Regions from separate parts of the Streptomyces sp. NPDC005898 genome, predicted to be linked through region 2. Evidence: riboswitches for the same ligand, from Rfam matches in the RefSeq annotation. Region 2 holds a riboswitch; the other holds the start of a gene.
The links. Region 2 has a riboswitch for cyclic di-AMP ahead of ABZ385_RS05625 (LysM peptidoglycan-binding domain-containing protein). Riboswitches for the same ligand answer to the same signal wherever they lie in the genome.
Positions count from the first base shown of each region.

Region 1: it holds a riboswitch for cyclic di-AMP, as region 2 does, so the genes downstream of both, ABZ385_RS06185 (C40 family peptidase) here and ABZ385_RS05625 (LysM peptidoglycan-binding domain-containing protein) in region 2, are expected to answer to the same signal.

Region 1 is NZ_JBEXWC010000003.1:202,684-209,795, reverse strand. It holds gene bioB (biotin synthase BioB) at 1-471, opposite strand, end outside; gene ABZ385_RS06215 (8-amino-7-oxononanoate synthase) at 592-1,809, shown strand; gene ABZ385_RS06210 (DUF397 domain-containing protein) at 1,844-2,068, opposite strand; gene ABZ385_RS06205 (helix-turn-helix transcriptional regulator) at 2,078-2,944, opposite strand; gene ABZ385_RS06200 (ATP-binding protein) at 3,218-3,670, shown strand; gene ABZ385_RS06195 (LysR family transcriptional regulator) at 3,706-4,623, opposite strand; gene ABZ385_RS06190 (LysE family translocator) at 4,741-5,358, shown strand; gene ABZ385_RS06185 (C40 family peptidase) at 5,429-5,902, opposite strand; cyclic di-AMP (ydaO/yuaA leader) riboswitch at 5,906-6,082, opposite strand; gene ABZ385_RS06180 (hypothetical protein) at 6,425-6,739, opposite strand; gene ABZ385_RS06175 (ATP-dependent Clp protease proteolytic subunit) at 6,747-7,112, opposite strand, start outside.
Region 2 is NZ_JBEXWC010000003.1:85,327-92,438, reverse strand. It holds gene ABZ385_RS05640 (aldehyde dehydrogenase family protein) at 1-1,358, opposite strand, end outside; gene ABZ385_RS05635 (polysaccharide deacetylase family protein) at 1,775-2,548, opposite strand; gene ABZ385_RS05630 (hypothetical protein) at 2,959-3,360, shown strand; gene ABZ385_RS05625 (LysM peptidoglycan-binding domain-containing protein) at 3,792-4,544, opposite strand; cyclic di-AMP (ydaO/yuaA leader) riboswitch at 4,550-4,742, opposite strand; gene ABZ385_RS05620 (RidA family protein) at 5,238-5,633, opposite strand; gene ABZ385_RS05615 (WYL domain-containing protein) at 5,769-6,758, shown strand; gene ABZ385_RS05610 (hypothetical protein) at 7,064-7,112, shown strand, end outside.

The DNA of each region.
Region 1 (7,112 bases), 120 kb from region 2:
CCGCAGCCGCTCGGCCTGACCGTCCGAGAGCAGGCCGAGGCACGCGCACACCTCGACGCCCTCGTTCTCTTCCTTGACGGCCGCGATGGTCTGCGCCACCCGGTCCACGTCCCGGTCGGTGGGCCCGCGCCCGCTGGCCACCAGGCAGACCCGCTTGGCGCCGCCCGCGACCCCGGCCGCCGCGGCCCGCGAGGCCTCGTCCGGCTTCAGCCAGGTGTACTTGAGGATCTCGGCCTTCGACCCGAGCCGCTGCGAGCAGTACGAGCAGTCCTCGGGGCACAGCCCCGACTTGAGGTTGACCAGATAGTTGAGTTTCACCCGTCGCCCGAACCACTGCCGGCGCACCTTGCCGGCGGCGGCCACTACGTCCAGGAGATCGTCGTCGGAGGTGGCCAGCACGGCCAGCGCCTCTTCGCGGGTCGGCAGTTCGCGCCGAAGCCCCTTGTCCACCAGCGTGTTCAGCAGATCCATGGCGCTGATCCTTACCCACGGCAGGCTCCCCGGCCAAGGAGAGTTCACACAACAGAACCGGTTTGAGGTGTGGGTATTGCCACATACTGGCCAGGTGGCAGGACGGCTAGGGTCTGTGCAATGTCTACAAACAGGCACTCTGTGCCGGGCCCGTCGAGTGCGCCCGGACCCGCCCGCCCGCCGCACTCCGGGCCCCCGCAGCGCTCGCCGTTCGACTGGCTCGACGAGCAGGCCAGGCTGCGCGCCGAGGCCGGGCTCGTGCGCGCCTTGCGGCCGCGCGCCGCCGACGCCGGCGGCCTGCTCGACCTGGCGAGCAACGACTATCTGGGCCTGACCCGGCACCCCGAGATCATCGAGGGCGCCGCGGCGGCGGCCAGGCGGTGGGGCGGCGGCGCCACCGGCTCCCGGCTCGTCACCGGATCCACGCAGCTCCACGCCGAGCTGGAGCGGGAACTCGCCGCGTTCTGCGGCTTCGAGGCGGCGCTCGTGCTCTCCTCGGGCTACGCGGCGAACCTCGCGGCGGTCACCGCGCTCGCCCCGCACGGCTCCCTCATCGTCTCCGACGCGAGCAACCACGCCTCCTTGATCGACGGCTGCCGGCTCGCGCGCGGCGTGACGCAGGTGGTGCCGCACGCCGATCCGGCGGCGGTGCGCAAGACCCTGGGCACCCACGACGGACCCGCCGTCATGGTGTCGGACTCGGTGTTCTCGGTGGACGGCGACGCCGCGCCGCTGGCCGAACTGGCCGCCGTGTGCCGGCAGGCGGGCGCGGGGCTCATCGTCGACGACGCCCACGGACTCGGTGTCCTCGGCGACGGCGGCCGGGGCGCCCCGCACGCCGCGGGCCTCGCGGGGGCCGCCGACACGGTGGTCACCCTCACCCTCTCGAAGTCCTTCGGCAGCCAGGGCGGCGCCGTGCTCGGCCCCGCCAAGGTCATCGAGCACCTGGTGAACGCCGCGCGGACGTTCATCTTCGACACGGGGCTCGCGCCCGCCGCGGCGGGCGCGGCGCTCGCGGCCCTGCGGCTGCTGCGCCGGGAGCCCGAACGTGCGGCGCGGGCCCGACACGTCGCCGCGGAGCTGCACGCGCGCCTCACGGCCGAAGGGCTGTCGGCGGTACGTCCCGACGCCGCCGTCGTCTCCGTGCGCGCGCCGTCCCCCGAGTCGGCCGTGCGCTGGGCCGCCGACTGCCGGGCGGCGGGTCTGGCGGTCGGCTGCTTCCGGCCGCCGTCGGTGCCGGACGGTGTCTCCCGGCTGCGGCTGACCGCCCGCGCGGACCTCACCGACGCACAGATCGCCGAGGCCGTACGAGTGATCAGCCGCACCGCTCCCAGGTGAGCGGAAGCCGGCCCACTGCGCGGCCGGCCCCCTCTCACCGGAGGCTGTCGACGAACGTCTCCCAGGGGCCGGGGGAGAAGAGCAGGGCGGGCCCCGCGGTGTTCTTCGAGTCGCGCACGGCCAGCAGGGCGGCCGGTGTGCCGGAGTCGAGCGTGGCCGTCTCGACGCAGTTGTTCGTTCCGTTGCTGCGGCTGCTGCGCCGCCACCGCGCGCCCTTGAGGGTCGTGCTTGAAGGTACGTACCGAGGCAGTGCGGTCATGGTGCCTCCTTACGCGCCGTCGCTTAGCCCGGCGATGAATTCCTTTGAGTCCTCGGGTGAAAGCGCCTGTTCCTGAAGGGAGTTGAAGGCCTCCGTGTACGCCTGGAGGTCGTCCTTCCCCTCCAGATAGAGGCTACTCGTCAAGTGGTCGAGAACGACCACATCCAGATCAGCAATGCTCGGAAATGACAAAATAACGAAAGGTCCGATGAGCCCCGCATGCTCGCCGCGACCGAACGGCAGCACCTGGAGACGCACCTGGGGCAACAGCGCCACCTCCCGTAACCGTGCGAGCTGTTGTGCGAAGACCAGCGGCCCGCCCACGGGACGGCGCAAAACCGCCTCGTCCACGATCGCGCTCAGGCGCAGCGGCGGCTGGGCGCGCAGCACCTCCTGACGGGCCAGGCGCACCTCCACCAGGGCGTCGACCTGCGGCTCGGGCAGCTTGCCGAGCGCGGCCCGGGTCACCGCGCGCGCGTACGCGGGAGTCTGCAGCAGCCCGGGCACCACGGAGGTCTCCAGCGTGCGCACCCAGCCCGCCTGGGCCTCGAGGCTGATGAAGTCGCGGTAGGTGGCGGGCAGCAGGTCACGATAGGCCCGCCACCAGTGGTGACGTCCGGCCGTGCCCTGGTCGTCGGTCCCGGCCAGTGCCACGAGCAGCTCGCACAGACGGCGGTCCGCCACCTCGTAGGCCTCCAGCAGGAGGCGCACGTCCCCGGCCCTCACACCGCTGCGGCCCGTCTCGATCCGGCTCACCTTCGACTGGTGCCAGCCGACCTCGGCGGCGGCCTGGCTGCTGGTCAGTCCCGCGGCGGCGCGTAGTGTACGCAGTTCGGCGCCGAGCCGGCGGCGGCGCACCGCGGGGCCGTACTGCATGTCCGTCTCCTTCGGGACCGGGCCGTCGGATTCCCGGCGGCGGAGCGGGGGACAGGGGCGACAGTAGAGGAAGCACGGTCCCGGCGGCCAAATACGGTCGGCCGTAGCAGAGTTCACCGCTTCGAGCGACAGATATATGCACATCTCGGTGGATCGCCACCCGGGACCGGTCAAGGAGTGGGAGGCTGGCGCGAAGCACCGGTCCGGGGCCGTCCTCGAGTCATCCGCTCCGAGTCGTAGGACCGACCCCGGTGGGAAAGGGACAGCGTCGCCATGGCAGACCATCAGGAAGCATCCGTCACTCTGCCGAGCGATCCCGCCTCGGTCTCCGCCGCCCGCACCTACGTGGCGAAGGTCCTCACGGAATGGGGCCTGCCGGAGGGTGCCGAGGTGGGGGACACCATCCGGCTCATCGTCTCCGAACTCGCCACCAACGCCGTGCAGCACACCCTCGGCCAGTCCCCGACCTTCACCGTGGACGTCCGGCTCGACCGGGACGAGCAGCTGCGGATCGGTGTCACCGACAGCCATCCGCGCCATCCGCGGCGGCTGCCCGCGGCCGTCCAGCAGGACAACGGCCGGGGCATGGTCATCATTCGCTGGCTGACCGCCGAGTGCGGCGGCAGGCTCTCGGTCAGCCCCACCGAGGAGGGCGGCAAGACCGTGTGGATCGCCCTGCCCTGGACCCTCCCCGCCCAGCACCGGCACCGCGACGCGGCGCACTGAGCGCGCGAGCCGGCCCGGCGCCGCGCGCGAAGGACTCAGCCCGTGCCCGCCGACCGCCCGAAGGCGCCCCGCAGCAGCGCCCGGAAGGAGTCCGCCGCGGCGTTCGACTCGTCGGCCCGGTGGACGACGGAGATGGTCCGCCGCAGATCACCCGGGTCGAGGAGCCGCATGCCGACGGGCGTCGCGGCGGTGCGCGCCACCATCTCCGGCACCACGGCCACCCCGAGCCCCGCGCTGACCAGGGCGCAGACCAGGGCGTAGCCCGGCGTCCCGACCACCACGGCGGGCGTCGCCCCGGCCCGGGCGAGGGCCCGCTCCACGGCCCGTCGCGGCGGATGGTCGGGGGCCATGCTGATCAACGGCTGCCCGGCCAGTGCCGACGGCGGCAGGCGGGACGTGCCGCTCGTCAGGGCGTGCCCCGGCTGGGTCACCAGGACCAGCTCCTCCACGAGCACCGGCTCGGCCGACACGGCGGCGGGCAGCGGCACCGGGTCGGCGGGCTCGTACGCGTGGGTGAGGGCCAGATCGACCTCACCCGACGCGACCGCCTCGACGCCGGAGGGCGGTTCGTGCGCCGTCACCGTCAGTTCCACCGCCGGGTGGGCCCTGCGGAAGGCGGTCAGGACCGGCGGCAGCAGATGGATGCCCGCCGTCTGGAAGGTGCCCACGCGCAGCCGCCCGCCGGACAGCCCGGCGAGCCGGGCCAGTTCGTGCCGGGCCCGCTCCAACTCGTCGAGCACCCGGCGGGCGTGCCCCACCAGCAGCTCGCCGGCGCCGGTCAGCCGGGCCCCGCGGTGATGGCGCACGAGCAGCGCGCTGCCCGTCTCCCGCTCCAGCTTGGCCAGCTGCTGGGAGAGCGCGGGCACGGTGTAGCCGAGGCGCTCGGCGGCCCGGGTGATCGAACCCGCCTCGGAGACCGCGACGAGCGCGGCGAGCCGCGTGGGGTCGTACACGGGGACACCCTCTCTGCGCCGCGCGTCGAACGCGCCCACGGGGTAAACGTCTGCTTAAGGCAGACCCAGGATATTGCACATACCCGTTGAAGGCCCGCGCACGGCAGGCTGGCCGGCATGGACGCACAACTGGTCGCCTTCACGGGAGTCGCCGCGGGCATGGTCGCCGTGCCGGGCGCCGACTTCACCGTCGTCGTACGCAATGCCCTCGTCTCGCGGCGTACGGGGGTGGCCTGCGCGATGGGGGTCGCCGCGGGCCTCTTGGTGCACACGGCGCTGGCGGTCACGGGTGTGGCGGCGGTGCTCGCGGCGGCGCCCGCGCTCTTCAGGGCGCTGCAGCTCGTCGGCGCCTGCTACGTGCTGTACCTCGCCGCGCGCGCCCTGCGGTCGGCCTTGCGGGCGTGCATCGGGGTGGGCGACGAGCCGGTGGTGCGGGGCGGTGGTCTGCGCGAGGGGTTCCTCACCAACGCGCTGAACCCGAAGGCGGCCATCACCTTCCTGAGCGTGCTGCCGCAGTTCGTGCCCGACGGAAGTCCGGTGCTGCCGAGAACGCTGCTGCTCGGGGCCGTCGTCGTGGTGTTCGCCCTGCTGTGGTTCCCCGTCGTGGCGCTCCTGGTGGACCGGCTCGGCCCGTGGCTGCGCAGGCCGCGGGTCGCCCGTGCGGTCGAGGGCGTCACCGGCGCCGCTCTCGGCGCCCTGGGTCTCGTGCTCCTCCTCGAACCGCTCCTCGCGTGAGGACCGCGGCGTGCGCACCGAGCACCGGGGGAGTGCTCGGGGCGCGTGCGGACGTGCCGGCCGGGTGAGGTCAGCGCACCCGGCCGTACCAGACGCTGCCGGACCAGATCTTCTCCAGGCGCACCACGGCCCCCTTCTTCGGCGCGTGCCAGATACGGCCGTTACCGGCGTAGATCCCGACGTGGTAGACGTTGCGGCCCGAGTGGAAGAACACGAGGTCGCCCCGCGTGCGCTGGGACTTCGCGATGTGCCGGGTCTTGTTGTACTGCGCGGCGGCGGTGCGCGGCAGCTTCTTGCCCGTGCGCTTGAACGAGTACAGCGTCAGGCCCGAGCAGTCGAACCGGTGCGGCCCCACGGCCCCGTAGCTGTACGGGGCGCCCTTCTTGGACGCCGCGATCTTGAGCGCCTTCGTCCCGTGAGTGGCGGCCTCGGCCTCGGATGTGAGCCCAGGGGCCACGACGGTGCCGCCCACGACGGCGAGCGTGAGAGCCGAAGCGGCTCCCGCCCGACTGAGCAGCGGCGGAACGTGATTCAGCGCGGTCATGCGTAACCCTTCGTCAGCCGCCTGTGAAGGATGACCTGTCGGGTTCGGGCAGGCGAAGATGCCCGGCCGCGTCGTGCTCTGCGGCTTCACCCCAAGGGCGTCGTCCGGACCTTCCGGACGGGCCCGCCATGCTTGGGTCCTCCACTCCTGCCGGTGCACCGATGTCGACCGGTCATCCGGGCGGCGGCAGGACTCGGCGTCCGCCCGGATCGCCCCGCCGCTGTGGCGGGGGCTTGTCGTCGGAAGGGATCTTGACCCGAAAAGGGTTCGAAAACCGAGCCGAAACGGTGTTTTGTGAACCTACTCACGACTGACCTGTTCGAGTGGACACGGTGAAAATCACCCCCTGGCCGCCGGGTCCGAGGGCGGTTCGACCAGCAGCGGAAGGGTTCATTCCGCCCTCTTGGCGCGCGTCGGGCGCAACTCCCGACCGCACGACAAAGGACGCCCGCGTACGCCGACCGGGGTAGCCCGTCTGGTCCGTTTCGAAAGGGAGCCGGACGTTCCGAAGAGCGGAAGGGCTCATTCGCCCTGACGCGGGGCCGGCGGCAGGCCCACCCGGCCGGCCCGCCGCTCGCCGTCGAGGACGCGTAACGCCTGGGCGAGCGTGGCGGCGTGCACCTCGCTCTCCCCGCGCTGGTGCATGAGCGTCAGCGCCTCCAGCAGGGCGTTCGCCCGGCCCACCAGCGCCTGGGCGGCGCGCAGCCCGCCGTAGGTGTGTTCCGCGCGGGCGGGATTGATCTTACCGAGCAGGTCGACGACTTCGAGGTAACGGTCGACCAGGTCCGCCTCGGCCCGGGTCAGTGCGGGCAGCGGGGGGAGTTCGGGGGGAAGCATCCTCGGATCACCTCGCGTCGCGCGCGGCGAGCGAGGACTTGCGGGACGGGATGATCCGGTCCACGAGTCCGTACTCCACTGCGGCCGGGGCGTCGAGGATCTTGTCCCGCTCGATGTCCGCGGCGATCCGCTCCTTGCTCTGTCCCGTGTGCCGCGCCAGCAGGTCCTCGAGGAGCTCCCGGGTGCGCAGCATCTCGTCGGCCTGGATCACCAGATCGCTGGCCTGGCCCCGCACCGGCTCCGTCATGGCGGGCTGGCGGATCAGCAATCGCGCCCCCGGCAGCATGTACCGCTTGCCGGGCGTGCCCGCCGCCAGGAGTACGGCGGCGGCCGAGGAGGCCTGCCCGAGGCAGGTGGTCTCCACGTCGCAGGT
Region 2 (7,112 bases):
CGGCCGAAGCCGCCCCACTCGGCCTGGGGGACGTAGGGGTGGAAGTCGTTGATCCAGACGGTGCCGTGCCGCAGCCGGGCGGCGACGCGCTGGGCGCGGCTCGCGTCGCTGGTCCACACGCCGCCGGCCAGGCCGTACCGCGTGTCGTTGGCGAGTTCCACGGCCTCCTCCTCGCTGTGGAAGCGCTCCACGGTGACCACCGGACCGAAGACCTCCTCCTGCACGATGCGCATGGAGCGGTCGCAGTCGGCGTAGATGGTGGGCAGCAGGAAGTAGCCGCGTGACAGCTCGGGATCGTCGGGGCGCCGGCCGCCGCAGACCAGCCGGGCGCCCTCCTCCCGGGCGATCTCCAGATAGCCCTCGACCTTGTCCCGGTGCTCGGCCGAGCTGAGCGGCCCGCTCTCGGTCGCCGGGTCGAGGCCGTTGCCGAGCCGGATGGCGCCCGCGCGGGCGGCGAGGCGCTCCACGAACCGGTCGTGCAGGGAGTCCTCCACCAGGAGGCGGGAGCCTGCCGAGCACACCTGGCCGGAGTGCAGGAACGATGCCTCCAGCGCGTGATCGACGGCGGCGTCGAAGTCGCAGTCGGCGAAGACCACGTTGGGGTTCTTGCCGCCGAGTTCCAGCGCGAGGTTCTTCACGCCGGGGGCGCACGCCTCCATGATCCGGCGCCCGGTGGCCAGGCCACCGGTGAAGGACACCATGTCCACCTCGGAGTGGGCGGACATGGCCGCGCCGACGGTGGCGCCCGAGCCGAGCACCAGGTTCGCCACCCCGGCCGGGGTGCCCGCCTCGGCGAGCAGCCGGAACATGTGGATCGTGGACAGCGAAGTCGTCTCGCTGGGCTTGAGCACGAAGGTGTTGCCCGCCGCCAGCGCGGGGGCGACCTTCCACGAGGCCTGGAGCAGCGGGTAGTTCCACGGCGCGATGAGCGCGCAGACCCCGATGGGGTGGTAGGTGACGCGGCTGAGCACGTCGGGCCCGACGTCCACGACCCGGCCACCGTCCTTGTCGGCGATCTCGGCGAAGTAGCGGAACGCGTTCGAGACGTCCTCGACGTCGATCCGGGCCTCGGCGAGCGTCTTCCCGGTGTCGAGGGACTCGACGTGGGCGATCTCCTCCTGGTCGCGCAGGAGGTACCGCGACACCTTCAGCAGGACGTCGGCCCGCTCCCGGGTGGGCGCCGACGGCCAGTCACCGCGGTCGAAGGCGCGCCGGGCGGCTCGTACGGCGAGGTCGACATCGGCCTCGTCCGCGTCGTCGACCTGCTGGACGACGGACGCGTCGTACGGGTTGATCACATCCCGCCGCCCGCCCCGGACGGCACTGGTCCACTCCCCGTCGATGAACAGCTCCGCCATCGTGGCCTCCCTCGCTCCCACACCTGTCCGGTACCGACGTGACCACCGGCACGGCATACCGGGCACCAACATCGTCCGCCGGGCTCTTTGTGGTCATGGGGGCGCACGGGCCGGGGGAAGAGTCGGGGGCAGATGTGACCTGGTTGGGCTAGGGAGGGGTGGGCCCCGGCGGCGCGGAGGCGGGGCGCGCGCTCGCCGGACCTGGCAGCGCGCTGCTTCCGGGATCCGGGCGTGGTGCCCGCCGAGGGGCCGGTCACCGACCTCGCGGGCGACCGGCGAAGCCAGGGGTCGGCGGGCAGTCACGTGTGCACGCCAAGGTGCCGGTGCGGTCGAGCAGCCGCGGGGCGTTCGGCGGTGCGGCAGGCGCGCGGAGGCTTCGCCGGGGACGGTCGGGCCGGGTGACGTGATGCGGGGGCTCAGCGCACCGGGAAGCCGAACACGTAACCCTGCTCCTTGAGGCGGGGGAGGAGCCGGCGCAGCGCCTCGACGGTCTGGGTGCGGTCGCCGCCCGCGTCGTGGAAGAGGAGCGTCGGCCCATTGGGCAGCTCCCGCTCCACGGTGGCGACGATGGCGTCCGTGCCGGGGCGCTCGAAGTCCTTGGTGTCGACGTTCCAGCCCAGCGGGCGCATGCCCCGGGAAGCGGCGAGCTTGCGACTGTACGGGGTGAACGCCCCGCCGGGCGCCCGGTAGTACATCGGCCGCACACCGCCGGACGCCTTTGTGATCATGCGTTCGGCGTCGAGTATCTGCTGCGACTGATAGCGCTGGGAGTTCTTGTCCATGGCGGTGTCGTGCGACACCGAGTGGTCGCAGAGCCGGTGCCCGTCCGCGACCACTTTCTTCACGAGGTCGGGGTGGGCCCGCGCCTGCGTCCCCACCATGCAGAACGTGGCCTTCACCCCGTACTCCCGCAGCAGGTCGAGCACTTGAGGGGTCCATACGGGGTCGGGGCCGTCGTCGATCGTGATGTTGACGCCGCGCTTCCCCTTCTCCGAGGCGTGCGCGATGGTCGCCGAGACCGGCTTGACGTCACCGCCGGGCTCGGCCGATGCGCCCGCGCGCGGCGGCGCGTCGCTCACGTCGCCGGCCTGCGCGGTCCACACCGAGGCGCCGGTGGCGAGCACCGTCACACCGAGCGCCGCCCCGATCAACTTGCCGTACCAGCCCCGTCCCCCGCTGTGCCGTGCCATGCCCGCCCCTCTCACGTCATCCTCGCCGGTCCCCGGTCCGGTGGCCTTACCGCCACATGCCAGGACGGGGCCGGGCGACCGAGGGATGCGCCTGTTACGGATCACGGACAATTTCGTGAGAGTTCGCGGACAACCCGCCGCGAGCGGAGGCACGGGTGGCGGGTGCCGTCGACTTCCGCCGCCTGTGCCGACGCGGCGTCAAACCCCGTGGCAGAGGCCCGCCTTGACCGTCGTACGCGTCGAACGCACGGGTTTTTTTGAGCGAGACGGACATCGGGCGGTTCGGCCTTCGACCGCCCCCGAAGGACTGGGCACTTCGCGCCGGGATGTCGGCGATGTCCACCCGCCGGGGCCCGCCACCTCGTCAAGGGTGAGAATGAACCCCACATTTCCCCTCGACCAGGAGATTCATGTACAAGCGCCTGCCTGTCCTCGCCCTCTGCCTCGCCGCGGCCGTCCTTGGCACATCGGCGTGCGACGACGACGGCGACGACCGCCCCCGGGCCTCGGCGTCCGCGGCCTCGACCACCGGGTCCGCGCCCTCGGCCGGCGCGTCCACGCCCGCGCCCAGCGCCGCCGAGCCGCGCAAGCTGACGGGCGTGATGTCCAAGCTCTACCTCAAGACGATCCGGGACCACTACCCGGACCTGGCGGACATCGATGACGCGACGCTTCTCGCACACGGCAACGCCTTCTGCGCCGCGCGGGGGAAGGCACTCGGTGACCAGGCGAAGAAGACGATGAGGGAAATCGACACCACTCCGAAGCAGACTGCCCAGATCATGGGAACCGCGCACGGCCTGTGCCGGTAGCGCCAGTGGTGACGGCCTGTCAGCCGTGCACCCGCTCCGAGCTGGACGGCCTCTACCGCGCGCCCGGCGTGCGGCTGCCCGAGGACGTCGAGTAATCGCTGTTACGGCACAACGGGTCGGGACTCACCGACGTCATCCCGTCCATGTACGCGCTCTACAGCGTCCCCGCCCCCGTGGATCGCCGTCATGGGTGACGGTGAGGAGTGGCGGGCCGTCGATATGGACACCGACTTCCCAGGGACATTGGTCTGGGCGGATGTGAGGGGTTGAGGGGTGATTCGCCCCAGTTCGAGCCGTTCCTTGGAGTGGCCGGGTGATCCGGTTCGCACTCGGCGGGCCGGGCGCAAACGGCCGGACCGGTCCGGGCCCCAGTGGAACGAGCCGCCCGGCGGGTGATCCGCCGGGCGGGCGGTCTGCGTGGGGGATGAGGGCTAGTACGGGCCGTTCACGTTGTCGATCGAGCCGTATCGGGCGGCCGCGTAGTTGCAGGCGGCGGTGATGTTGGCGACGGGGTCGAAGCTGTCCAGCGACGTGCCGGGCACGTGGTACGCGGTGAACGTGGGGCCGATGACCTGCAGGAGTCCCTTGGAAGGCGTGCCGGCGACCGCGTTGACGTCCCAGTTGTTGATGGCCAGCGGGTTGCCGGAGGACTCACGCATGACGTTGCGGTGGATGCCCTCGTAGGAACCGGGGATGCCGTGCCGGGCCATGATGTCCAGCGACTCCCTGATCCAGCCGTCGAGGTTGTCGGGGTAGGTCTTCTGCGCGGGAGCGACGGCGGGCACGGCCTCACGCGCCGAGCGGTCCGCCCGCTGGGCGGACGCCGGGGAGGCGGCCGGCTTCTTCGCGGGCTCGGCCGCGCCCTTCGCGCCGAGAGTGAGCTTGAGACCCGGGTGTATCAGCTTCGGGTCGGCGCCGAGTACGCCGCGGTTGTCCTCGTAGAGCTTCTTCCAGCCGCCGCTCAGGGAGTGCTCCTGGGCGATCTTGGAGAGGGAGTCGCCCGCGACGACGACGTAGGTCCTGGAGTCGGCGGCCGGCTTGGCGGGGGCGCCGGCCTCGGCCGCGCCGGCGCTGGTGGCACCGAGCACGGGGAGGACGAGCACGGCTCCGCCCGTTCCCGCGGCGGCGATGCCCCGGTTGAGCGAGCTGGACTTGGGGCGGCGGTGCTTTCCCTTTGCGGGCATGACGAAACGTTCCTCTCCGTCGCCTGCGAGGTGAGCTGTCGGGTTGGGACGGGAGCTGTCCTGGCGCGTGGGGAGCGCGCCTTCACCCCGAGCCGATCCGGAATCCGGATCGGCGGCTTACCTGGGTCCCCCGCTCCTGCCGTGGATGAGTGAGTGGAAGGGTTTCCGGACAGCGGCAGGATTCGGCGTTCCGTCCGGATTGACGGTGACATTAAGCGAGAGCGCCGGGCCACAACAAGGCCGGAATTCACACTGGCGAATCCAAAGAGACTTCCCTGGGAATTTGATCTCCCCGACTCTTTGATCGTTAAAGTCAACTCGCTTTGCGGGGAACGGGAGTTTGTGCGGGGGGCTACGCGATCATCCTCTGTCGGCGTGACACATTTCACTGAATCGGCAGGGGGGAACCGGCGTTTAACGTCGCAAAGAGTGTCTTGAATAGTACATCTGCGACCAAAGTGGCGACTGGCTAATTGCTGCGCAAAGATGGACATATTGAACCCCTTGAGGGCGGCACCGCCCCGGTGCGGCGCAGGGGGTTCATGACGCCTACTGCCGTGAAAGGTCTGTCTTCTTTATGGCGAAGCAGTCCAGCCTCTCCACCGGTCACCGATTGCCCGCGGGAATGAAAACTGCTCGTGCCGGATGGGCCGACACGAGCAGGAGAAGCGGTGAATTGGTGGTGAGGTCACGTCATGAAACGGCAGTTCCTTCGAGTTCGACCATCTGACCCGGGATCGCCAGCCGTGTCACCCCGAGCATCGTGGTGGCCGGTGCCACTCCCGCAATGCCCAACCGCGAGGCCAGCAGCCTGTAATGAGGGAACAGCAGATCGACGTCGGTGGTGTAGACGTTGAGCCGGACAAGGTTCGCGAGGGACATGCCGGCCTCGCCGAGCACGGCCTCCAGATTGTCGAGGCTCAGCGTCAACTGTCCGGCCATGTCACCCTCGTACTGAGGCTTGCCGTCACCGTCCATCGCGGTCTGCCCGGAGCAGTAAAGGGTCCGGGTGTGCCCGCTGACGAGTTCCCCCTGGTTGAATCCCATCTCCACCGACCACGTCACGGGATTGACCGCTGTTCGTTCCACTGCCACATCAGCTCCGTTCGACTGCACGGGAAATACGGACATCCGTCGGCGCCCGCGCTGGTGCCGACGTCGGTGTTCCGGAGCCTGTCAACGAATCACGACACCCTCGGTCATGTATTCGATAGGGTCTGCCGCATGCGCGCCGATCGACTGGTCTCGCTGGTGCTGATGTTGCGTCAGCGCGGTCGGCTGACCGCGGACACGCTCGCCCGTGAGCTGGAGGTGTCCACCCGTACCGTGCTGCGCGACATCGAGGCGCTGTCCGCGGCCGGGGTCCCGGTCTTCGCGGAACGCGGCAGGCACGGCGGGTTCGCGTTGTTGCCCGGTTTCCGGACGGAACTCATGGGGCTGAACCACGACGAGGCCGTGGCCCTCCTGGCCGCCGGACCGGGGCGCGCGGAGCGGGTGTTCGGCCTCGGCCCGGCGCGTGCCGCCGCTCTGCGCAAAGTCGTCGACGCGCTGCCCGAAAGCCATAGGGCCCCCGCGAGCGACGCGGCCCGGCGCTTCCTCGTGGAACCGGAGACGGACCTGCTCCCAAGCCGGTCGGACGCCGAGAAGGTGCCGGAGGCGGTGATGGCCGAGATCCGGCGCGCGGTGCTAGCCGGGCACAAGCTGCGCATCCACTACGCGGCCACGGACCAGCCGCCGCGGTGGCGCACGGTGGACCCGATCGGACTGGTCACCGTGCGGGACCGGGGTTACCTGCTCGCCACGCGATCCGGCGCGGACCGCACCTACCGGCTGTCCCGGGTCTCGGTCGCCGAGGAACTCCCCGAACCGGCACAGCGGCCGAACCAGGTCGACCTGGAACGGATCTGGCGGGAACGCTGCGCGCGGTTCCTGTCCGACGGCCACCTCACCGTGCCGCTACGGGTGAATCCGCGCCGGCGCGAGGAGTTGCTGAACACCGCCGTGGCGGTGCGCGCCGCGGACCCCGGCCTCCATCCCGACCCTGAGGGGTGGCTGCGGCTGGAGGCGACGTACCAGGACCTGCGCCATGCCGAGTGGGCGCTGTGGCAGCTCGGCTCGGACGCGGAAGCCTTGGCCCCCGCGGCCTTGCGCACCTCCCTGCGCGACCGCGCCGCCGCGATGGCCGCGCGTTACGCCGAGTCCCCGGAGTCCTAGCTCGGGCGCCGGCCGCAGCGGAACCAGCCGGAAGACCACGCGTCCGCCGCCGTGGCGGCCTGTTGAGCGGCTCGTCCCGCCGGGAAACGTGAGTGGAGTACTCCTCCGCGAAGCCCCGCAGTGTCACCCCGGCCTCGGCCAGTGAGCGGCGCTGCGCGTCGAAGGACTGCCGGACGGTCGAGGCGCGGGCGCGTCCAGCCAACAAAAGGCCGAAGCCGTGCCGAGGCAAGCTGCTCTTGTTCGCCCCCAGGCCCCAGCCGCCGTCCCACAGGATTGGTCACATGCCCCCGGGGTAGCCGCATCTCATGCTTGGCAACCCTCATCGGCTGCCGGGGTCTCTCGCCCGCGCAATCC